Regions from separate parts of the Amycolatopsis sp. NBC_00345 genome, predicted to be linked through region 3. Evidence: riboswitches for the same ligand, from Rfam matches in the RefSeq annotation. Region 3 holds a riboswitch; each other region holds the start of a gene.
What was found. Region 3 has a riboswitch for cobalamin ahead of OG943_RS34935 (hypothetical protein). Riboswitches for the same ligand answer to the same signal wherever they lie in the genome.
Positions count from the first base shown of each region.

Region 1: it holds a riboswitch for cobalamin, as region 3 does, so the genes downstream of both, metE (5-methyltetrahydropteroyltriglutamate--homocysteine S-methyltransferase) here and OG943_RS34935 (hypothetical protein) in region 3, are expected to answer to the same signal.
Region 2: it holds a riboswitch for cobalamin, as region 3 does, so the genes downstream of both, OG943_RS05765 (CbtB domain-containing protein) here and OG943_RS34935 (hypothetical protein) in region 3, are expected to answer to the same signal.

Region 1 covers NZ_CP107995.1:772,470-776,535, forward strand. Annotated here, with positions in the region: gene metE (5-methyltetrahydropteroyltriglutamate--homocysteine S-methyltransferase) at 1-1,680, opposite strand, end outside; cobalamin riboswitch at 1,793-2,006, opposite strand; gene OG943_RS03620 (ribonucleotide-diphosphate reductase subunit beta) at 2,074-3,147, opposite strand; gene OG943_RS03625 (ribonucleoside-diphosphate reductase subunit alpha) at 3,238-4,066, opposite strand, start outside.
Region 2 covers NZ_CP107995.1:1,255,353-1,259,418, reverse strand. Annotated here, with positions in the region: gene OG943_RS05780 (HtaA domain-containing protein) at 1-649, shown strand, start outside; gene OG943_RS05775 (siderophore-interacting protein) at 761-1,501, shown strand; gene OG943_RS05770 (enoyl-CoA hydratase) at 1,507-2,283, opposite strand; cobalamin riboswitch at 2,425-2,550, shown strand; gene OG943_RS05765 (CbtB domain-containing protein) at 2,585-2,794, shown strand; gene OG943_RS05760 (CbtA family protein) at 2,834-3,679, shown strand; gene OG943_RS05755 ((2Fe-2S)-binding protein) at 3,676-4,066, shown strand, end outside.
Region 3 covers NZ_CP107995.1:7,746,575-7,750,640, forward strand. Annotated here, with positions in the region: gene OG943_RS34925 (ABC transporter ATP-binding protein) at 1-175, opposite strand, end outside; gene OG943_RS34930 (CbiQ family ECF transporter T component) at 172-1,221, opposite strand; gene OG943_RS34935 (hypothetical protein) at 1,268-1,927, opposite strand; cobalamin riboswitch at 1,943-2,076, opposite strand; gene OG943_RS34940 (Gfo/Idh/MocA family protein) at 2,120-3,016, shown strand; gene OG943_RS34945 (VanZ family protein) at 3,275-3,931, shown strand.

The DNA.
Region 1 (4,066 bases), 3.6 Mb from region 3:
CCACGCCAGGATCGTCACCGGGCCGGTCAGCATGCCCTTCACCGGCTTTTCGCTGAGCTGCTGGGCGTACCGCGCCCACGGGACGGTCATCGGCGCCGGCCGCGAGACGTCGCCGAACAGGATCGGCGGGCGGACGCAGCGGGAGCCATAGGACTGCACCCAGCCGAACTCGGTGGCGGCAAAGCCGTCCAGCTGCTCGGCGAAGTACTGCACCATGTCGTTGCGTTCCGGCTCGCCGTGCACCAGCACGTCGAGGCCCAGCTCTTCCTGCAGCCGCACCACGCGCTCGATCTCGGCGTGCATCGCGGCGACGTAACCGGCCTCGTCCAGCTCGCCCGAGCGCAGCGCCGCGCGGGCCTTGCGGACGTCGGTGGTCTGCGGGAATGAGCCGATCGTGGTCGTCGGCAACGGCGGCAGGCCCAGCTCGGCCTGTTGCGCCGCCGCGCGCTGCTCGTACGGCGGGCGCGTGGCGTCTTCCGGCCGCAGGGCGGCGAGCCGTTCCCGCACGCGCGGGTCGGTCACCTCGGTGGCCGCGGCGCGGTCCGCCACGGCCGCACGGGCCGCGGTGAGGTCCACGTCCTCCTCGCGCAGCGCTCGGCCGAGCAGCACCACCTCGTCCACCTTCTGCCGCGCGAACGCCAGCCAGCCCTTCAGCCGGGCGTCGAGGCTCGTCTCACGCTCGACGTCGTAGGGCACGTGCAGCAGCGAACAGGACGTCGAGACGCTCACGGACGCGGCCGTGCCGAGCAGCTTGCGGGCCTTCTCCAGCGCGCGGTCCGGGTCGGTGCGCCACACGTTGCGGCCGTCGACCACCCCCGCGAGCACCTCCTTGTCCCGCAACGCGCCCTCGGCCGCGACGTCGTCCACAAAGGACTCGTCGGTGACCAGGTCGACGGCCAGCGCCTCGATGGGGGAGCGGGCCAGCACACCGAGCCCGCGCCCGAGCCCGCCGAAGTACCCGGCGACGAGGATCTTCGGCCGGTCCTCGGACTTGGCCAGCACGTGGTACGCGCGGGTCAGCGCGTTCAGCTCGGCGGTGGTGCGGTCGCCGGCGAAGGCCGGCTCGTCGAGCTGGACCCACTCCACGCCTTCGTCGCGCAGCTGGCGCAACAACTCGGCGTACGCCGGGAGCAGTTCGTCGAGCAGCTCCAGCGGCTCGAAGCCCGGCACGGTCGCCTTCGCCAGCAGCAGGAACGTGACCGGGCCGACGAGCACCGGCCGCGTCTCGATGCCGAGCGCGCGGGCCTCGCGGTACTCGTCGAGCGGCTTGCTGCCGGTCAGCGTGAACTTCGTGTCCGGGCCCAGCTCCGGGACCAGGTAGTGATAGTTGGTGTCGAACCACTTCGTCATCTCGAGCGCGGGCGCGTCCTGTACCCCGCGCGCCGCCGCGAAATAGGTGTCCAGCGGCGAAAGCCCCAGACCCGTGAAGCGCTCCGGCAGCGCGCCGAACAGCTCGGCGGTGTCGAGCACGTGGTCGTAGTGGGAGAAGGTGCCGGACGGGATCGAGTCCAGCCCGGCGTCGCGGTGCCCGGTCCAGGCGCGGGTCCGCAGCGCGCGGCCGGTGGCCAGCAGCTCCGCCGCGTCGATCCGGCCCGCCCAGTACCGCTCCAGGGCGCGCTTGAGCTCCCGGTCCGGCCCGATGCGCGGGCTGCCCAGGATGGTGGTGCCGATGGTGTTCACAGCTCTCTCCTCGCGAGCTCGCCGAACGAGTCCGGACGCGCGAAGGGGCCGCGTGTTCGGTCGCGCCTGCTCCCACGAGGCCCGGACTCACGCACGCCGACGGCGCGCGTGCCACAGGCAGGTCTTCGGACTGGTGGGCGCCGTGCTCGCGCCTACTCGCCGTCGCTTCCCGGGCTCGCGCCCAGTGCTGTACCACTTGTCGTGGTGACGGCTTTCGTTCCCACTCACCGCTGCGGGGGCAGTCCCGGATTCACACCGGGTTCCCTGTTGCCTCGCCCCGGTCGCGGCCGCGAAAAAAGCCCGGCCACGCCCTGGGCGAACCAGTGGCGTGGCCGAGCCTAGCGGTCGGGGCCGAGCGTGGCACAAATCCCGCTCGATTCCCGGATGGCGGGATCAGTCCCAGTCCAGCGCCCCGCCCGACTGGTACTCGATGACGCGGGTCTCGAAGAAGTTCTTCTCCTTCTTCAGGTCCATCGCCTCGGACATCCACGGGAACGGGTTCTCCGTCTCGCCGAAGATGGGCGCGAGGCCGATCTGCTGCGCGCGCCGGTCGGTGATGAAGTGCATGTACTGCTCGCACAGCTGCGCCGACAGGCCGAGCATGCCGCGCGGCATGGTGTCGCGGGCGTAGGAGACCTCCAGCTCACACGCCTCCTTCAGCATCCCGCGCACCTCGGCCTGGAACTCCTCGGTCCACAGGTGCGGGTTCTCGATCTTGATCTGGTTGATGCAGTCGATGCCGAAGTTCAGGTGGATCGACTCGTCGCGCAGGATGTACTGGTACTGCTCGGCGATGCCGACCATCTTGTTCCGCCGGCCGAGCGAGAGGATCTGCGCGAAGCCGGTGTAGAACCACATGCCCTCGAAGATCACGTAGAACGCCACCAGGTCGCGCAGGAACGCGGTGTCGGCCTCCGGCGTCCCGGTCTCGAAGTCCGGGTCCTCCAGGTGCTGCGTGTACTTCAGCGCCCACGCGTCCTTGTCCGAAATGGACGGCACCTCGCGGTACATGTTGAACAGCTCGCCCTCGACCAGGCCGAGGCTCTCGCAGATGTACTGGAAGGTGTGCGTGTGCACGGCCTCCTCGAAGGCCTGGCGCAGCAGGTACTGGCGGCACTCCGGGTTGGTGATCTGCCGGTACACCGCGAGCACGATGTTGTTGGCCACCAGCGACTCCGCCGTGGCGAAGAAGCCGAGGTTGCGCTTGAGCATCTGCCGCTCGTCCTCGGTGAGGCCGTCCGGCGACTTCCACAGCGCGATGTCGGCCTGCATGGCGACCTCGGTCGGCATCCAGTGGTTGTTGCAGCCGGCGAGGTACTTCTCCCACGCCCAGCGGTACTTCATCGGCAGCAGCTGGTTCACGTCGGCGCGGGCGTTGATCATCCGCTTGTCGTCGACGTTGATCCGGGCGGCGCCGACCTCGATCTCACCGAGGCCGGTCACGCCGGTGCTCTCCACGTTGGTCATTCGGGTTTCTCCTGGGGAAAGCGGTGGGGGGCCCTGAAGGCCACCATGAGGGACCTGGATGCCCTCATGGTGGCCTTCAGGGCCGCGGGGCTACTGGCAGGCTTCGCAGTCGGGGTCGTCGATCCGGCAGGCGGCGCCTTCGGTGGCGACGAAGTCGACGTCGTCGACCTTCGGCATCTCCTTGGGCTCCGGCTTCGCGGCGGGCGGCGTGACGGGCACGGCCGGGACCGCGGCGGCCGGGACCGCGGCGGCCGGGACCGCGGCCGAGGCGGACGGCGCCGGCGCGACCGACGGGGACGGAGCGGCGGCAGCGGCCGGAGCGGCAGCGGCCGGGGCGGTCGTGGTGGCGGCGGCGGAGACGGCGTTCAGCTTGCCGTCGGTGCCGCGCAGGGTGCTCTTCTCCACGTGCGTCGCGGACTGGGCGCGCAGGTAGTACGTGGTCTTGAGGCCCTTGTGCCACGCGTAGCGGTACAGCTCGTCGAGCTTGCGGCCGCTGGGCGCCGCGATGTACAGGTTCAGCGACTGCGCCTGGTCGATCCACTTCTGCCGGACCGAGCCGGCGTCCACGATCCACTTCGACTCGATCTCGAACGCGGTGGCGTAGAGCGCCTTCAGGTCGTCCGGCACGCGGTCGATCTGGCCGAGGCTGCCGTCGAAGTACTTCAGGTCGCTGACCATCACCTCGTCCCACAGGCCGCGGGCTTTGAGGCTCTTGACCAGGTGCGGGTTGACCACGGTGAAGTCGCCGGACATGTTCGACTTGACGAACAGGTTCTGGAACAGCGGCTCGATCGACTGGCCGACCCCGGAGATGTTGGAGATCGTCGCGGTCGGCGCGATCGCCATCACGTTGGAGTTGCGCATGCCGACGGTCTTGACCCGCTCGCGCAGCGGCGCCCAGTCGAGCGTCGAGGAGGTG
Region 2 (4,066 bases), 4.1 Mb from region 3:
GGACGGCGCGGTGATCACCTCCGTCGACGAGGTGGCGAACTCCCGGCTCCCGTCCGGCGCCTACCGGTTCGCGTTGAAGTCCGGGCGGTACACCTCGGCGGGCGGGTTCACCGCGCAGTTCGGCGGGAAGGTCACCTTCAGCTACCCCGCGCACTTCTTCACGCTCTCCCTGGCGAACCCGAAGATCCAGGTGGCGCAAGGAAAGGGCACGCTGTACGCGGACGCCGAACTCGCCACCAGCACGGGCGCGCCGTCACCGCCGGTCAGCCGGCCGGGGGTGGCGCTCGCGACCCTCGACCTGACCGCGGCCCGCAACGAACCCGGTGCCGGGCTGCTCACCGTGTCCGGGATCAAGGCCGTGCTCAACCCGACGGACGTGTTCGCGGACTTCTACCACGGCGGCGAGCCGGCGGACGAGCCCGCGGTGACCCTCGCCGCGGACTGCGCGCAGCTGCCCGCCGCGGGCGGGACCGGCGGCACCGGCGCCGGGACGGGCGGGGGCAACGACCTGGTCCCCGACGTCGCGTTCCGGCCGGGCAACCTGGCCTCCACCGGCGCGACCCTCGCCCCGCTGTGGTGGGGCGCGGTCCTGCTGCTGGCCGGCACCGGCCTGGTGCTGTTCACCCGCCGGAGCCGGAAGACCTCGTGAACCGCCCCAATGTGGCGTTGGTTGCGTTGGACGCACCGAACGCCACATTGGGTGCGTTGAGCGCACCGAACGCCACATTGGGGCGCATCCCCCCGGAAGAAGGAACCGCAGATGGCCAACTGGCAACGGGGCGTGCTGCGCCTCATGGGCGTGCGCAACCACGCGGTCGAAGTGGTGTCGATCAAGGACTTCACCCCGTGGTACCGGCGGATCGTGTTCAGCGCGCCGGAGTTCGTGCGCGGGCTGGACGTGTTCCCGACGCTGTGGCTACGGCTGTGGGTGCCGAACCCGGCGCGCGGCGAGGGTGAAGTGAGCCAGCGGGGCTACACCTTCGTCGACGTCCGGCCCGGCGACGGCACGTTCGCGCTGGACTTCGTCCTCCACGAGACCGCGGGCCCGGCCGGCGAGTGGGCCCGCCGCGCGGAGCCCGGCGAAAAGCTCGAGGCCGCGCTCACCCCGGCGAAGATCTCGGTGCCCGACGGCACCACGGCCGTGCTCCTGGCCGGCGACGCGACCGCGTTGCCCGCGATCACCAGCTGGCTGGCGCATGTGCCGGACACCGTCGCCGTCCGCGTCTACCTCGAAGACTCCCACGACGACCACCTCGCCCTGCCACAGGAACCCCGCGCCGGCACCGAGTTCACCTGGGTCACCCCGGACGGCGAGCGAGGCGCCGCGCTCGCCGCGGCCATCACCGCGGCCGAAAGCGCCGCCCCCGACCGCTACGCGTGGGCGGCCGGCGAGCGGTCACTGGTCAAGGCCGTGCGCCCGGTCTTCCGCGACCACCTCGGCCTCGACCGGTCCCACAGCTTCACCCAGTCGTACTGGATCGAGGGCCGGTCGGCGGGCTGAGCAGCTCAGGCGTGCCGGAATTCCGGCGGTCGCTTCCCGGTGAACGCGGCCATGCCCTCTTTCTGGTCGTGCGTGGCGAAAGTCGAGTGGAAGACCCGGCGCTCGAACAGCAGCCCCTCGGCCAACCCGGTCTCGAACGCGCGGTTGACGACCTCCTTGGCCATCATCGTCGCGGGCGCGGACATGCTCGCGATCTTCGCGGCGACGGCCACCGCCTCCGTGAGCAGGTCCGCCGCCGGCACGATCCGCGACACCAGCCCGGCGCGCTCGGCCTCCTCGGCGTCCATCGTGCGGCCGGTGAGGCACAGGTCCATCGCCTTCGCCTTGCCGACCGCGCGGGTCAGCCGCTGCGAACCGCCCATGCCCGGGATGACGCCGAGGGTGATCTCGGACTGCCCGAACTTCGCCGTGTCGGCCGCGATCAGCAGGTCGCACATCATCGCCAGCTCGCAGCCGCCGCCGAGCGCGTACCCGGCGACCGCCGCGACCAGCGGCTTGCGGACGCGGGCCAGCGCGTCCCAGCCCGCGAACCAGTCGGCCGCGTGGGCCTCGGCGAACGACAGCGGCGCCATCTCCTTGATGTCGGCCCCGGCCGCGAACGCCCGGTCCGACCCGGTGAGCACGATCGCGCCGACGTCGGGGTCGTGGTCCAGCTCGGCCGCCGCGGCGGTGATCTCGGCCATGGCCCGGAGGTTCAGCGCGTTGAGCGCCTTCGGCCGGTCCAGCGTGATCAGCGCGACGCGCGGCTCCGGACGCCCGACGGTGATGGTCTCGTAGCTCATCTGGTGCTGCCCTTCCACAGAACACTAGGACGTCCGACTATATCTAGTCCGAGTAACTCCGCCAGGCCCGCGGCGGTGACCGTCCGCACAGCCGGGGCCAGTGGTGGCAACGGCAATTGACGCCCCCGCGCGCCGCGACGTACTGTCGTGCGGCGCGGCGGTTTCCCGAAGCCGGTGAGATTCCGGCACGGTCGCGCCACTGTGTGCCCGTGGCTGTACTGCAGCCGCGGGCAAGTCAGGTCGAGGAACCGCCGGGCCGCTCCAGCCGATGTGGGACGCGTTATCCCCTGAAGGAGGCCCCATGACCACCCTGCCCGCCGAATCCTCGACGCCGGTCGTCCTGCCCGTGACCAAGGCCGTTGTCTGGCTCGCCGGCGCGACCCTGCTGGCACTCGCGCTGTACTACTTCATCGGCATCGACCAGGGCGCGACCTCGGTGTTCGGCAGCGACATGCACATCCACGAGTTCGTGCACGACTCCCGGCACTTCCTCGGCTTCCCCTGTCACTGAACCTGATCCAGAACCACGGAAAGATCGGGACAACCGGACATGGAGAAGAAGCTCCTCCTGCGCGGCGCGCTCACCGGCGCCTTCGCGGGCCTGCTGGCGTTCGTCTTCGCCCGCATTTTCGCCGAACCGCAGATCCAGGCGGCGATCGACTACGAGAGCGGCCGGGACGCGGCGCAGGCCGTGCTGGACCAGGCCGCCGGGCAGCCGGCCGAGTCGGAGGGCCCCGAGCTGTTCAGCCGCGCCGTGCAGGCCAACGTCGGCATCGGCGCCGGGATGATCCTCTTCGGCTTGGCCATGGGCCTGCTGTTCACGGTCGTCTACACCGTCTGCCTCGGCCGCGTCGGCAAGGTGCGGCCGCGCACCCTGGCGCTGCTGGTGGCCGGCGCCGGGTTCCTCGGCATGTACCTGGTGCCGTTCCTGAAGTACCCGGCCAACCCGCCGTCCATCGGGCACCCGGACACCATCGGCGACCGCGGCGGGCTGTACCTGATCATGGTCGTGGGCTCGCTGGTGTTCCTGGCCGCCGCAGTCTGGCTCGGCCGGCGGCTCGCCCCGCGGCTGGGGATCTGGAACGCGTCCCTGATCGCGGGCGCCGCGTTCGTGGTCGTGATCGGGATCCTGATGGCCGTGCTGCCGCCGTTCGGGCACCTGTCGGCGAACGTGGCCGAGTACGGCGTCCAGCCCACCGAAACCCCGCTGCCGCTGAAGAACCCGGCCGGCGCGATCGTCTACCCGGGCTTCCCGGCCGACACGCTGTTCGACTTCCGCTTCTACTCCCTCATCGCGCAGGTGATCCTGTGGGGCGCGCTCGGGCTGTCGTTCGGCCCGCTCGCCGAACGGCTGCTCAGCCGCGAACGCCGGACCACCGCCACGCAGGCCGTGTGACAGAGGACTTCGCCGGCCTCGGCCCGTTCTTCGCGGTACACACGCACGTCACGGGCGCCACGGCCACACCGCCGTGGCGCCCGCTCGACGAGCTGGTGGCCGACGAGAGCGTGCTCGGCTCCCGCATCGCCTCCGTCCGGACCGCGCTCGCGGGCGGCCGCCCGGACGACGCCGTCGAGTGGCGGGTCGCGGCGTCCGTGACACACCTCGGCATGGTGGCCCGGCTGCTCTCCCCCGCGCTCGCGTTCGCCGTCCGCGACGGGACGGTGCTCGACCTCGGCCTCGCCGGGACCTGGTGGGAGCCGGTGCCCGGCGGCGCGGTCCCGCTGTCGGTCCGGCCGCCGTCCGGGCCGCCGCTTCCGGACGACGCACTGGTGGACGCCCTGG
Region 3 (4,066 bases):
CGCCGGTGAAATGCGGGACGAGCCCGTTGATCGCGCCGAGGAAAGTCGACTTGCCGACACCCGTTCGCCCCGCGACGAGGCACAGCTCGCCCTCCTCCACCACGAGGTCCACATCGGACAGGACGGGCCGCGCGGTACCGTCGTAAGTGACCCCGACGTGGGAGAACTCGATCACCGGGCGACCTCCAGCAACGGCACGGGACGCGGCGCCAGCCAGGCGGGCAGCGCCCCGATCAGCACGGACAACACCGGCAGGACCGGCAGCGACGGCCACTCCAGCCCGGACGGGTACAGCCCGGACGGCCCGGCCGCGAACAGCAGCGCGCACGCGCCGACCCCGCACAGCACCACCAGCGTTTCAGGCAGCCGCCACGGGTCGGGCCGGTACGCCGTGCGCCGGACGCGACGGCCGCCGAGCACGAACCCCGCCCCCGCCACCACCAGCCCGGCCGCCAGCATCGGGATGCCGAGCCAGGTCGACGTCCCGTCGAGCACGCCGTACACCCCGACGGCGACGCCGATCATCCCGGCGAGCACACACACCGCGATCACCGCGCGCACCCGCGGCGCGAGGTAACCCCGCCGCCCGTAGCCCCGCGAGTCCATCGCGGCGGCGAGCAGGAGCGAGCGGTCCATCGCGTCCGCGAGCACCGGCACGAAAATCCCCTTCACGACGCGGAAGCCGCGCGAACGTCCCGCTCGCAACCGCCGCGCGCGTCGCACCCGCTGCACGCTCTCCACCAGCTGCGGCGCCACCGAGAGCGCGACCGTGACGGCCGTGCCCACCTCGTACAACGCCCCGGGAACGGCCTTGAGCAGGCGTTTCGGGTTCGCCAGCGCGTTCGCGGCGCCGACGCAGAGCACGATCGCGGCGAGCCGCAGCCCGTCGTAGAAGCCGCCCAGCAGCTCCTCGGCCGACGTCGGGCCGAGCAGCGTGATCCCCGCGGCGGCCGCGGGCAGCGGGATGGTCGGCAGCGTGAACAGCACGTGCCCGCCGTCCTCGCCGCCGATGAGGATCCGGAACAGCACGCGCGACACCACGATCACCGCGCCGATGTAGGCGTACAGCCGGAAGGCGAGCGCCCAGGGTGCGTCCGTGCGCCGGTTGGCGACCACGAACCCGGCCACCGCGATCACCAGGCCGAGCAGCAGCGGGTTCGTGGTCCGGCTCGCGGCGACGGCGAGCGCGAGCGCCCACACCCACCACGCGCCGGGGTGCAGCGCGCGGGGGTTCCCGGTCAGCGGGACCCGCGACCGGCCGCGCGGCTCACGAGCGGTCCGCGCCACGCCTGCGCCGCAGCCCGGTCACCACTCCGGCGGCCGCGATCGCCACGATCACCACGATGCCGATCACCAGCCCCCACGGGAAACCGCTGTCCGACGCGGACGGGTCGGCCGGCGCCGGGGCCGGGGCGTTCGCCTGCCGGACGGGCGCGGTCCGCGGCGGCGGGTAGTCCGCGAACGCCTTGTTGTGCGCGAACGACCAGCCCTCGAAACTGCCCGCCGGCGGCTTCCAGCCCTGCGCGCCGACCTGGCTCGACTCCCACTTGCCGCCGTTCGTGGCGGTCCAGAAGCTCCACGACGCGCTCTCCGGCGGCATCCCGGTGCACGACTGGTCGGCGGGCTTGCCCTCGATCTTGCAGACCAGGGCCAGGCCGTACTTGCCGGCGCCGGCCAGGTCCAGGCCCGCGTTCTGCATGGCCGTGACGCCGTTCTCCTGCGGTCCGGGCGCGCAGCGGATGAGCGTGTCACCGCCGAGGTCCTGGTAGTCGACGATCACGGTGACGCCGGTGGCGTCCGGGCAGTAGCCGGCGGTGCCCTTCCCGGGCACAGTCGCGGCGGCGGGGCCGGCCCCGGCCAGGCCGACGGTGGACAGCAGCGCGCACGCGGCCAGAACTCGCCCCCAGGCGAGCGAAGTGACAGACATCGGTTGACGAACCTCGCATCGAGTCGGACCACGGCGGGCGATCCGGCTCACGGCCTTGGCCAGGCCGATCACGGTTGCGGGTCAGCGCCGGACTCGCACCGGCTTCCCCCGTTCGTGGCGTAGAACGCACTGACGTTAACCCACCGGAGGGACCCGCAGGAAGCGACAGCGGACACACCTACACTTCCGGGCGTGGGACTCGGACAGCTGCGCGTCGGACTCGTCGGAACCGGTCCGTGGGCGACCACGGTGCACGCGCCCGGGCTGGCCGACCATCCTGGGACAACGCTCGCCGCCGTCTGGGCCCGCCGGGCCGGCGCCGCGAAGGAGCTGGCCGACGCGCACGGGGCGATCGGCACCGACGACCTCGACGAGCTGTTCTCGCAGGTCGACGCGCTGGCGTTCGCCGTCCCGCCCGCCGTGCAGGCCGAGCTGGCGGTCAAGGCCGCCGAGGCGGGCAAGCACCTGATCCTGGAGAAGCCGATCGCCGCCGACCTGGCCGGCGCGCAGCGGCTGGCCGACGCCGTGGCCGCGAACAACGTCGCGTCGCTGGTCATGCTCACCCTGCGGTTCTCCACCCAGACCCGCGAGTGGCTCGAGGACATCACCCGCGCCGGTGGCTGGCGCGGCGGCGGCGCCCGCTGGCTGTCGGGCGCGCTGCTCGGCGGCCAGTACGCGGCTTCGGCCTGGCGCCAGGACACCACGGGCGGCGCGCTCGCGGACATCGGCCCGCACGCGTTCGACCTGCTCGACGCCGCACTCGGCCGGATCACCGACGTGCTCGCGGCCCACCGCGCCGAGGGTGACCTCTGGCAGCTGCTGCTGGCCCACGAGGGTGGCGCGACGAGCACCGCGACGCTCTCGCTGCACCTGCCGGTTCAGCCCACCGTGGTCGAGATCGCCGTCTACGGCGAGCAGGGATACCGGACACTCGGACGCAAAGCGGGCACAGCCGGGGAGTCCTACACCGCACTGCTGGATGACTTCGCCGCGATGATCGCGAGCGGCACCACCACTCACCCGTGCGACGTCCGGCGGGGCCTGCACCTGTCCTCGATCATCGAACGGGCCCGCGAGCTCGCCGAGTAGTACACAGGCCGTCCTCGCTAATTTCTGTTGTGAAATAAGGCTTTCGCCTAAGCGCCCGAAATCCTTCCACAGGGTTGTCCACAGCATCCACTGTGGACGGTCCGCGCCTCGACCGAACCACGGGAAGCCGTTTCGCGCCACCGGAAGATCACCGAATAGTGCTGGCCACTGGGCATGCCAAGTGGATCTTGCAATGCGATGGTTGATCTTGGGAGGGCGGGAAGAAGCAGTTCAGAGGGGCTCTGAGAAGGGAAGCGCATGGGTGCTCTGCTGCGCGCTTTCTGGGGGATGATCCCGTTGACGGCCATCGCGCTGCCCTACGCGCTGATCAGCTGGCCATTGCTCACGGCGAGGAGGCGGCGAAGAACCGGCATCCGCCACGCCTCCGCGACCGCAGCCGTCGACGTCTCCACCGCGACGCTGGGCGTCCTGGTGGTCTTCCTGGTGGTGATGCCCGTCGGCGACGCCGACACGAGCACCCTCGACCTGGTCCCCGGCGCCGACCTGTCCGCCGCGCTGGCCGACGACGGCTCGCTCTGGCAGGTCATCGGCAACCTCCTGATGCTGTGCCCACTGGGCGCGCTGCTCCCGATCCGGGTGCGGCGGCTGCGCTCACTCAGCCGGATCGCGCTGACCGCGATGGCCGCGTCCGTGCTGGTGGAGGCCATGCAGTTCGTGATCCACTCCGGCCGCGTCAGCTCCACCGACGACGTCCTGCTCAACACCCTCGGCGCCACGATCGGCGCGGCGCTGACCCGGCGCGGCTGGCGCTGGCTCGACCTCCCGCCGGCGCCGCCGCCGATCCCGCGCCAGGTGCGGCGGACCGTCTGCGAGTCGCCGACGCTGCGGATGCGCGTGCCCCGCTCGGTCTGGGACGCGCGCTACGCCGGGGCCGGCCATCCCGAGCGGCGCTGAAAACCGCTTGCCCCAGGTGCCAGACTCGGGACAAACCCGTTTCGGACGAAGGAATGCCAATGTATGCCGTCGCTGCCCGCGTCGGCCGAGGCCAGGCCTGACGCGAACTCATCTGCGTCGCCCCTAGCGCGTGCT